2 regions of the Arthrobacter sp. alpha11c genome follow, and region 1 is predicted to be linked to the other one. Evidence: riboswitches for the same ligand, from Rfam matches in the RefSeq annotation. Region 1 holds a riboswitch; the other holds the start of a gene.
What was found. Region 1 has a riboswitch for S-adenosylmethionine ahead of ACTAQJ_RS19540 (DUF1737 domain-containing protein). Riboswitches for the same ligand answer to the same signal wherever they lie in the genome.
Positions count from the first base shown of each region.

Region 2: it holds a riboswitch for S-adenosylmethionine, as region 1 does, so the genes downstream of both, metX (homoserine O-acetyltransferase MetX) here and ACTAQJ_RS19540 (DUF1737 domain-containing protein) in region 1, are expected to answer to the same signal.

Region 1 covers NZ_CP196747.1:4,201,885-4,207,237, forward strand. The annotation lists gene ACTAQJ_RS19530 (O-succinylhomoserine sulfhydrylase) at 1-1,161, opposite strand, end outside; gene ACTAQJ_RS19535 (rhodanese-like domain-containing protein) at 1,162-1,572, opposite strand; gene ACTAQJ_RS19540 (DUF1737 domain-containing protein) at 1,569-1,835, opposite strand; SAM riboswitch class IV at 1,850-1,961, opposite strand; gene ACTAQJ_RS19545 (NtaA/DmoA family FMN-dependent monooxygenase) at 2,128-3,456, shown strand; gene ACTAQJ_RS19550 (aromatic amino acid ammonia-lyase) at 3,459-5,108, shown strand; gene ACTAQJ_RS19555 (PLP-dependent cysteine synthase family protein) at 5,105-5,353, shown strand, end outside.
Region 2 covers NZ_CP196747.1:1,964,653-1,970,005, reverse strand. The annotation lists gene ACTAQJ_RS09100 (bifunctional o-acetylhomoserine/o-acetylserine sulfhydrylase) at 1-832, shown strand, start outside; SAM riboswitch class IV at 972-1,086, shown strand; gene metX (homoserine O-acetyltransferase MetX) at 1,101-2,222, shown strand; gene ACTAQJ_RS09090 (hypothetical protein) at 2,363-2,680, opposite strand; gene ACTAQJ_RS09085 (winged helix DNA-binding domain-containing protein) at 2,725-3,882, opposite strand; gene ACTAQJ_RS09080 (SGNH/GDSL hydrolase family protein) at 3,927-4,772, opposite strand; gene ACTAQJ_RS09075 (alpha/beta hydrolase) at 4,841-5,353, shown strand, end outside.

The sequences.
Region 1 (5,353 bases):
ATCTTCCAAGCCCACGGACAAACGGACCACGCCGTCGCTCAGCCCGATCGCCGCGCGACCTTCGGGCCCCATGGCCCGGTGGGTGGTGGTGGCCGGATGGGTGATGAGGGACTTGGAGTCGCCCAGGTTGTTGGAGATATCGATGACGCGCAGGCCGTCCAGCAACGCGAACGCGGCGTCCTTGGCCGAACGCCCCGAAGAGGGCAGCAACTCGAACGTCAGCACGGTGCCGCCGGCCTTCATTTGCTTGGCTGCGAGCTCGTACTGTGGGTGCGATTTCAGCAAGGGGTACTTGACCCAGCTGATGGCCGGTTGCTGCTCAAGCCATTCCGCGATCTTCAAAGCGGAGGCTGAACTGTGGTTCACGCGCAAGCCAATGGTCTCCAGGCCTTTGGTCAACACCCAGGCATTGAACGCGGAGAGCGACGGTCCGGTGTGCCGCATCAGCTGCTTGACCGGGCCATCGATGAATTCCTTGGTGCCCATGATCGCCCCGCCAAGGACACGTCCCTGGCCATCGATGTGTTTGGTGCCGGAGTACACGATCACGTCCGCGCCCAAGTCACCGCAACGCTGCAGCAGGGGAGTGGCAAAGACGTTGTCGACGACGACGGTCGCTCCCGCAGCATGCGCCAGCTCGCTGACGGCGGCGATGTCCACGATTTCCTGCATGGGGTTGGAGGGCGACTCGAAAAACACGGCGGTGGTCGGTTCGGAGAGGGCAGCACGCCACTGGTCGAGGTCGGGACCGTCGACAAACACGGTCTCTACGCCCCAGCGCGGCAGGATCTCGTTGAGGATCACGAAGCACGAGCCGAACAGGGACCGGGCGGCAACCACGCGATCACCGGCAGCCAGGAGGGCACCCAAGGCGGTGAACACCGCGGACATGCCGGACGCCGTCGCAAAGCACGCTTCGGTTCCTTCGAGCAACCGCAACCGCTCCTGGAACGTGGCTACGGACGGGTTGCCATAGCGGGAGTAAACGAAGCGTTCGTCCTCGCCGGTGAAGGCGCGTTCGGCGGCGGCAGCGGATTCGTAGACGAAGCCGGAGTTCAGGAAGACGGGTTCGGACGTCTCCTGGAAGTTGGTACGGTCAAGGCCACCGCGAACTGCCTGGGTGTCAGGGCTCCAGCTGGCGGCATCGGGATTGAAAGTCACTTAGTCGTTCCCCAGGTTGGTTGGCAGGCCGCGGTTCTTCCAGCCGTTGATGGTGCGTTCGCCGTAGCGGTCCGGGTCACCTTCGAAGCCCTCGAGCACGTTGTAGGCGGTGAACCCGGCCTGCGTCGCGGCGATGGCGGCCGAGATGGAGCGCTGGCCTGAGCGGCAGATGAAAACGAGTTCCACGCCGTCACCTTCGGGTGCCTGCTGCTGCAGGTCCTCAAGGAAGCGGGAATTGGGAATGCCACCGGCGAGGTTCCACTGAATGAACAGGGGATCGTTCTCGGTGGCCTTGGTGTCCGGAATGCCGATGTGGGCCCACTCGGCCTCGGTGCGGACATCTACCAGGATGGCGCCTTCTTCCAGCTTGGCCCACGCGTCCTGCGGGGTCAGGTCACCTGCGTAACTCATGCGTGTCCCTCGAATGCTTCTTCGTCGTCGTCGTTCTCCAACTGGTCAACAGCATTCGCGACGGCGGCGTCTGCGTTGGCGATGGCAGCAGGCAGGACGACTGCCTGGGCCACGATGACATCCGTGCCATTGAACGTGGCTGCCGGGCTGCCGTGGAGCACGTAGCCGTCGGCGAGGGCGGTGGTGATCCGCTCGCAGAATTCACGGGTATCCGGACCTGTAATCAGGCGGTAGGAGAGTTTTTCTTCAGTGGGTTCAGGCATTGGCTGGTGCTCCTCAGTCACGCTTGCAGTTCGAAGTGTCGATACGCCGAGTAGTCACCTGAGGCACCCCGCCGGAGAGAGGGTTGCCGACCAGCAAGTCAGGGCTTGGCGCTGGTGCTCATTACTCAAGAAAAACGTAACATCCCGCGGCGGCGGCCCGCACTTGCAAGCGGTTACGCGCTCGTCATGTTGCGTAACCGGCCGGCGCTGGGGTAGCAGCCCAAATGTGACGTCCCGGGAGCATAATTGACGCAGTACGACCCCCTGTAACTTCGCAAGAAATCAGGTCGCGGTGAACGGACAAGGCAGCTCTACACTCAAGCCCATGCTGCATTTTGGATGGTTCGTGGGGCACGGTTTTGGTGTCCAGGGGTGGGGAACTCCCGGCTACAGCCTGGGTTTCGACTGGAAGAAACCTGCCCTGTATCAAGACGCCGTCCGCGCGTTTGAGCAATCCGGCCTTGACCTTTTCATCATCGAGGACTCCCTTACTGTTCCTGATACTTATGGCGGCACTGCCGAGGTTTCGCTGGCACACGCCTCCTTTGCGCCCAAGCATGACCCTTTGGCCCTGGTCCCGTACCTTCTGTCCGCCACCAAGCACCTTGGGATTGTGCCGACGGTCAGCGCATCGTTCTATCCGCCCTTCACAGCCGCACGACTCCTGGCCACGCTGCAGCATTTCTCCGAGGGCCAGCTCGGCTGGAACGTTGTCACCTCCGGCAGTGACCTGGCGGCACAGAATTACGGGTTGGACCAGCAGATTGAACACGACCTTCGGTATGAGAAGGCGGAGGAATTCGTCGACGTCGTCCGGCAGCTTTGGCGCAGCTGGGAACCCGGCGCTGTGCTTGAGGACGTTGAGGCCGGCGTGTTCGCCGACCACACCAAAGTGCACCCCATTAACCACCAGGGTGACTTCTTCAAGGTCCGCGGTCCGCTGAACACTGCACCCCTGCCGGAGGAGCCCGTACTGGTGCAGGCCGGTGCTTCTCCTCGGGGCAAAGCGTTCGCGGGCGGGCATGCAGATGTGGCGATCGCCTTGGCGCGTGGCGTTGACGGCATGAAGGCCTACCGGGATTCCATCCGTGCCGAGGCTGCCAAGGCGGGCAGGAACCCCGACGACCTCAAGGTCCTTTTCGTGCTGAAGCCCACCGTAGTTGGTTCATCAGCCGAGGCCGAGGAGCTGCGTGCACAGCGCCGGGAGCTTACCCAGCGTGATATCGACAGCCAACTCAACTCGATCTCCTACCTGTCCGTGATCGACTTCAAGCAGTTCGACCTCGATGCGCCGTTGCCTGAATTGAGCACCAACAGCAACCAAGGCACGTTGGAGCACTTCGCCAAGGCAGCCCCTCCGGGGTCTACCCTGCGCCAGATCCTTCAGGCACGCAGCGGTGGTGCCGGTGATTCAATCATCGGCACGGTTGACGAAATCGCGGACTACCTTGAGGAGACCGGGGAGGCCGTGGGTGGCGACGGCTTCCTCTTCTCTGGCTTCGTGGACCCCGTCACCGTGCACGGCGTGCTGGACAAGCTCACTCCCGAACTGCGCCGCCGCGGCCTGTTGAGGAAGAGTTACGGCGATGGCGGCTTCCGCCAGAATCTTCTGGACTTCTGACGATGGCCTCCGAGCACATTTCCTCCGAGTCCAGAACCCTGCTGATCGGCACATCGCCGGTGGACCCTGAAAGCGTGGCGCAGGCTGCGCTGGATCCGGCGTTTCACGTGAAACTCAACCACGATGCGTTGTCTTTAATCGGCCGCTCACGCGAAGTACTGGAGCGCGCGTCGACCTCAGGGCAGAAAATCTACGGCCTCAACACACTCCTCGGATCCGGACGGGATACGGCTGTGGAGGAGAGGTCGGTTCTTGCCTATCAAATCCAAGTAGTCAGATACCACAACAGTGGTGTGGGCGACCATCTGGACCGGCCCTCCGCTCGCGCCGTGATCCTCGCCCGGCTCATCGGATTCAGCCGCGGCGGCTCCGGTGTGCGCCCGGAGACCGCCCAGTTCTATGCGGAACTACTCAACCGTGGAGTTCTTCCCGCCATCCCCCGCGAAGGCTCAGTCGGCTCGTCGGACCTCACCCAGCTCGCCGCCGTCGCCGCCGTCGCCATCGGTGAAGGTGAAGCGATCGATGCGGACGGCACCCTGGTACCCGGGGCGAAAGCGCTCGCCGACGCCGGTCTCCAGCCGCTGCGGCTCGCGCCCGGTGAGGCCCTGGCCCTGGTCAGCGCCAACGCCTACTCGGTAGGGGCCGGCACCCTCGCCTTCGCGCGCCTGCAACAGCTGACGGAACTAGCCGACGTCGCGCTTTCCCTCTCGCTTGAGGCCATTGCAAGGTACGACGGCGGCGGAAACCTCAGTCCGTTTTCGCCGGCTATCCAAGCGGGCAAGGCGGTGGACGGGCAGAAGGATTCGGCGGCCGCGGTACGTTACCTTTTGCGCGGCGGGTGGTTGGAGGACGTTCGTCCCGAAGCCTCGGTGCAGGACGCTTTGTCATTCCGTTCTGCGCCCCAGACTCATGGGGCTTTTCGCTCCTTGGTTTCACAGCTCGGCGCTGCGTTGACGGTGGAGCTGAACGGACGTGGCGACAACCCCTTGGTTGATGTCGAAACCGGGCACATGGTGTCCGGCGGGAACTTCCAACCGATGCAGTTGGCTCTTTCCTTTGAGGGCCTGCGGCTTGCCCTGGCCCACGTGGGGATTTCCAGCGAGCGGCGCATCGCCAAGCTGTATCCGCCACAACGGGTGATCCGGGCCAGACATCTGGAGGCTGCCGCCAGGCATCTGGAGGCTGCCGCCAGGCACCTGGAGGCCTCGTCGTCGAATGCGGTTTCTGAATCAGGACCGGCCGCAGGCCTTGTGCAGGAGGAGTTGCCCGGGCTGCTCTGGTACTCAGCAGCGGGACTGCTGTCCGAACTGAAGTTCCTGGCAGCGCCGGCGACGCTCGGGGCACCCACCCTCTCGGCCGACGTCGAGGACCACTCCACCTTGGCGCCGCTGGCGTTGCAGCAACTCGAAAGGTCGTTGGAGGCCTTGGAGAAATTGCTTGCGATTGAGGCGCTGACGGCGTCGTATCTGCTGCTTGAAGCGGGCGCCGCGCAGCCGCTCGGGAAGGGGACTGGCGCCGTCGCGGGCCGGCTGGCTGATGTGCTGGCAGACCGGCCGTCGGCTCCGGACCTTGTGGAGCGTGCGCGACGTGAGTTGCGTGATGTGGTGGCGCAGGAATTGCCGGCTACGGCTGAAGGGGAGGGGACCACGTGAGTACCGCAATCCGCAAACAAGGCGCACACCCGGCGGCAGGGCTGCCGGACGGCCTGGATGCCAGCGTCCTGGACAAAGTGGGCAACACTCCGCTGGTGAAATTGGAGGCCTTGGGCCGTGGATTGCGCAGCACCATCCACATCAAGCTTGAGTCCGAGAACCCCGGCGGATCCATCAAGGACCGTACTGCGCTGAGCATGGTCCGGGCGGCCGAGCAATCAGGAGAGCTACAGCCAGGCGCAACC
Region 2 (5,353 bases), 2.2 Mb from region 1:
GGACGTGCTGGACATCGAGGGTATTTCACGCGTGGCGCATGAAGCTGGCGTGCCGCTGATCGTGGATAACACGCTGTCCACCCCGTACCTCATCCGTCCCATCGAATGGGGTGCGGACATCGTGGTGCACTCGGCTACCAAGTATCTGGGCGGCCACGGTGCGGCGATCGCGGGTGTGATCGTGGACTCCGGAAACTTTGATTTCGGCAAGGACCCTGAGCGCTTCCCCGGATTCAATACTCCGGACCCCAGCTACAACGGACTCGTTTACGCGCGGGACCTTGGCAAGGACGGCGCGCTCGGAGCCAACCTCTCCTACATTCTCAAGGCCCGCGTGCAGTTGCTGCGCGATCTGGGTTCGGCGGTTTCCCCGTTCAACGCGTTCCTCATCGCTCAAGGGCTGGAAACCCTGAGCTTGCGCGTCGAGCGCCACGTCTCCAACGCCACCAAGGTGGCGGAATGGTTGGAAGCCCACGACGACGTCGAATCGGTCGCCTTCGCGGGTCTGCCGTCCAGCCCTTGGTACGAGCGCGGCCGTAAGTACGGGCCGAGGGGTACCGGGGCAGTGGTGGCATTCAACATCAAGGGTGGCGTCGAGGCCGGCAAGCGATTCGTTGATGGCCTGGAGCTGCACTCCCATGTTGCCAACATCGGTGACGTCCGCTCGCTGGTTATCCACCCGGCGTCGACTACCCACAGCCAGCTCACGGTTGAACAGCAGCTGGTTGCGGGCGTGAATCCCGGCCTTGTCCGTCTGTCCGTGGGAATCGAGCACGTGGACGACATTATTGCTGACCTGGAGGCTGGTTTCCGGGCTGCCAAAGGCGCTTAGCGGAGCGGCCGCCCGCCGACGAAAATTCGCCGGGCGGCCCTTCAGCATGTGTGTTCCTGAACGAAGCGCCCCTAAACCGTCACACAGCTGTCACATTCTTCGCCAAAACAAGGGTATTTTTCCTAGACTCTACGTATTAGGTCATGAGTGCCAGCGACAGCCCCGGCTTGCTGGCCGGCAACCCTCCTCCGCGGTGGGGTGCCCCGGGTGAGGACCTGGCCTGTCGCACGCAAGGCGGCAGGCAAGCGCGAGGTTAGGTGTCAAAGGAATGACCATTACTGCTACAGCACCCCCAAAACCGGGCAAAGAAGACGGGACGGTCAAGTACGCCGGCGTAGGTTCGCTGGAACTTGAAGCCGGCGGTTTTCTCCCTGACGTTGTGCTGGCTTACGAAACCTGGGGGCAGTTGAACGCGGATGCGTCCAACGCAGTCCTCGTTCAGCACGCTCTGACGGGCAGCACGCATGTGGCCCGCGGTGCTACTGATGAGGAAGGCTGGTGGGAGCAACTCGTTGGCCCAGGCGCGACGATCGACACCAACCGGTTCTTCGTTATCTCCATCAACATTGTGGGCGGCTGTTACGGCAGCACGGGCCCATCGTCCCAGGCGCCGGACGGGCGGCCCTGGGGATCCCGCTTCCCCCTGATCACTTTGCGCGACAGCACGGTGGCTGAAGCCCGCCTCGCCGACGCGTTGGGGATCAAGTCATGGCACGCCGTCCTTGGCGGTTCGATGGGTGGGGCGCGGGCACTTGAGTGGGCGGTGACCTTCCCTGAGCGTGTCCAGCGGTGCGCGGTTATTTCTGTCGGCGCCTACAGCACAGCCGAGCAAATCGCTTTCGCCCAGTCGCAGACACTCGCCATCCGCCAGGACCCGAACTTCAACAACGGCGATTACTACGGTGGACCAACTCCTGAGGCGGGCCTTGCCCTGGCCCGACGGATAGCCCACATCACGTACCGATCAGCGCTGGAGCTTGATTTCCGCTTCGGCCGGGAAGCCCAGCACCAAGAGACGCCCCTGGCTGCTCCGGTCCTGGGGGAGCGTGGCCGCTACCAGGTGGAAAGCTACCTCGACCACCAAGGCACCAAGCTGGTGCGCCGGTTCGATGCCAACAGCTACATCGCCATCACTGAGGCACTCATGTCCCACGACATCAGCCGTGGCCGAGGCACCTTGCAGGAAGCCTTGGCCAGCGCCACTGCTGAATTCTTTGTAGCAGCCGTCGACTCCGACCGCCTCTATTTCCCGGCCCAGTCATTGGAACTGGCACAAAATCTGCCTGGCGACGTTCCCGTCCACGTGATCGAGGCCCCCATCGGGCACGATGGCTTCCTCACCGAAATCGGGCAACTGTCAGCCCAACTGCATCAGGCCTTCTTCGCCTAACGGCCCGGCTTTCTTCGACTAGGCCGGCTCAGCCGTTCATGATCTCGCCGCGCTGCTTCATGTAGTCCTCCATGGCGATCTCGCCGTTGCTGAACTTGAGGTCCAGTTCGGCCAGTTTTCGCGCGCGGAAGCCTTGCTGCTCAGAGCCGCTGTTGCTGGGGAAAGTAGGTGAAGAAGCGTTCGACGGCGGCCCTGCCGGCGGTTGCGCATCGGCAGGGCGGACGGTGGCGGGCTCCCCGGGATAGCCCGGGTAGCTCTGCTGCGGGTAACCCGGTCCCGGAAGATTCTGCGGGGGAGCCGGGGCCCGGATAGTTCTGGCCAGGGTAGTTCTGACCCGGGAAGCTACGGTCCTGGAAATTACGGTCCTGGAGCCGCCGCGCCCGGGACCTGTTGTATAGGCGGATTCCCATGGGAATCAGCCACGAGCAGACGATGATCCAGAAGATCAGATTGTTCACGGTGCAGGCCTCCTAGGTCTTAAACCCAGCTTAGCCCCGCCGTTTCACACCAGCTTTGCCTTCATGCCCAGGAACCTCCCATAGCGTTCCACCTCTGCCTCCAAAGCCTGTTGTTCGGCTGTTGTGACGGGCCGGTTCATTCTGACGTCGAGTTCGCAGAGCCCACCGGAGAAGCCATGGCGCCACCACCCGGCCAACCTGCCATCCAGCAACACCACGTGAATGGGAGCATCGCCCTCCGGGAAATAGGGTGCCCTTCCACCGAGGTAGTGCCTCGACTGGGAATAGCCCATCACGTACTCGTCGTAGCACTGGATGAGATCGACGCGGGGGAGCAGCGGCCCATCATCAGCTGGCGGCGGAGTCGCAGCAAGTGCTTCGAGGTCCTCTGCTGGCAAGTAGAAGTCCAGGCCCTCAATCGCCACAGGCTCCAAGGCGCCGGGAGCGGCCTCTTCAGCTATCTGTAAGCCAAGCCGTACATCTTTCATGGTCAGTCCGGACCACGCGGCACAGTCCTTGATAGTGGCAGGTCCGCGGCTGGTGAAGTACCGCAAGGCCAGTTGGCCCAAAGCCCACTCGCGGTCGTCCCCGATTAAGGACGTGGCGCCCGTAGCGGGCACTCGATCCTCGAACAAGGCGTATGTCTGTTTGAGTGCACCTCCTGCCGAACGGACCGGGGCGCCGCTCACCAGAATTTTGCTGATCTCCGCGTGCATGAGGTGGTAAACGAAGCCAAGGCCTTTGCCGGGGAGCCCTGCCTGTTCCAGGACCCCGGCTAATTCTTCGCGTGTTTTGTGGGCTCCACCGGCCACAGCTTCGGCAAGGATGTGCCCGCTGCGGGCGGCGGCGTGCTCATCAACTCCAGTCTGCCTGTACATGCCTTTGTTGCCTTGATGAAGGCGATCCGCAGACAACCCCATCAACCAGCCGAGGTCCTCACGATGCACAAAATGCCACGTCGGCCGCAGGATATGCGTCCGGAGGATCCTGCCGTCAGCCACCGCCTGCTCCACCTCATCGGCAGTGGTACCGGGTGTTCGCTGGGCAAGGGTCCACCTCGCATAGGGAAATTCCTGCGACTGCACCGCGAGGAGGTTGCGCAGCACGTCATCAACGCCTTCGCCGTACGGAGCCCGCAACTGCTGACGCCGAAGCCTGGATTGCACAACCTCGTCCGGCGCGAGTGAAATGTCAGCGTGCATCGCGGAGTTCTTTCCGGGCGTCAGTCCTGCAAGCGATCCTCACGTTAGCCGCGCGGCAGCATGGTGCCGTTGGGACCGAAGACCGGTCCCGCCGTCGGGCGTTTGGCGGTAATGCCGTCGCCGGAGGATCGATGCCGCAGCCTGCGGATAACCCAGGGAACAAAGTACTCACGGGCCCATACCAGATCCGAGGAACGGGCCTCACGCCAGGTGCGGACCGGCAGGGGCTTGGGCACCAAGGGTTCGAGGGTGTGCTGGACGTTCAGCGCTTCCAGGACCATCATCGCGATGGTGTGGTGTCCCAGCGGTGAGAAGTGCAGGCGGTCTTCGTCCCACATCCTGGGATCGGCCAACTGCCTCAGGGACCACATGTCCGCGATGATTGCGTCGTGCCGTGCAGCGACAGTCCTGAGGTTCTCGTTGTAAATGGCCACCTTGCCACGGATGCGGCCCAACACCGAGGATGCAGTGTCCGGCCCGTTGAACAACACCACAGTGGCACCACCGGAGCCCAGTTCCTGAACTGCAGCGTCCAGCTTCTCCGCCAACACGTCCGGGTCGCCACCGGGCCGGATGAGGTCGTTGCCGCCAGCGGAAATTGAGACAAGGTCCGGCTGGAGTTCCAAGCAAGGACCAACTTGTTCATCCACGATCTGCTGCAGCAAGCGCCCACGGATAGCAAGGTTGGCGTAAGCGAAATCCTCATGACCGCGGCCTAGTTCTTCCGCTACACGGTCAGCCCATCCGCGGAAGCCGCCGGGGTTCTGGGGCTCGGGATCACCGATGCCCTCCGTGAACGAATCCCCCAGTGCCACGTAACGGCTCCAAGGGTGTGTTTGAACCGGATCGCCCGGCTTCACCAATGAATTGACGTCACTCACGCTTTCCATCCTGCCTTGAACCTGCAAACCTACGCCACCGTAGGTTGTTACCCATCAGTAACTGCAAGAATAGACCCATGACTGAAGCCGTTGCATTCCCCGCGCCCGTTGTCCTGTGGTCCCATGACGAAGCCGAGCGGGAGGGCAAGCCGCTTCTGGTGCTGCTGCATGGCTATGGCTCCAACGAGGACGATCTCTTCAGCCTTGCCGGCCTGCTTCCGGAGGGATTTGTGGTGGCTTCCTTGCGCGCGCCCATGCCCATGGGCCCCGGCTTCACCTGGTTCCCGCTCACGGCGTCAATCGAATATTCCCTTGAAGCAGTAAAGCTTGCCGCTGAGTATGCCCTTGAATGGTTGGACACTGTCAAAGCCAATCATTCTTCAGTGACGCTGCTGGGCTTCTCCATGGGCATGGCCATGGCGACCACCATGCTCCGCTACCGTCCCGCGGACTTCGCTGCCGTCGTCGGGCTTTCGGGTTTTGTGGTGGACGCAGGTGACGACCTCGCCTTCCGCGATGCCGAACTGGACGGCGCCTTGCCGATGTTCTGGGGCCGCGACCAGCAGGACCCCGTCATTACCCCGGACAAG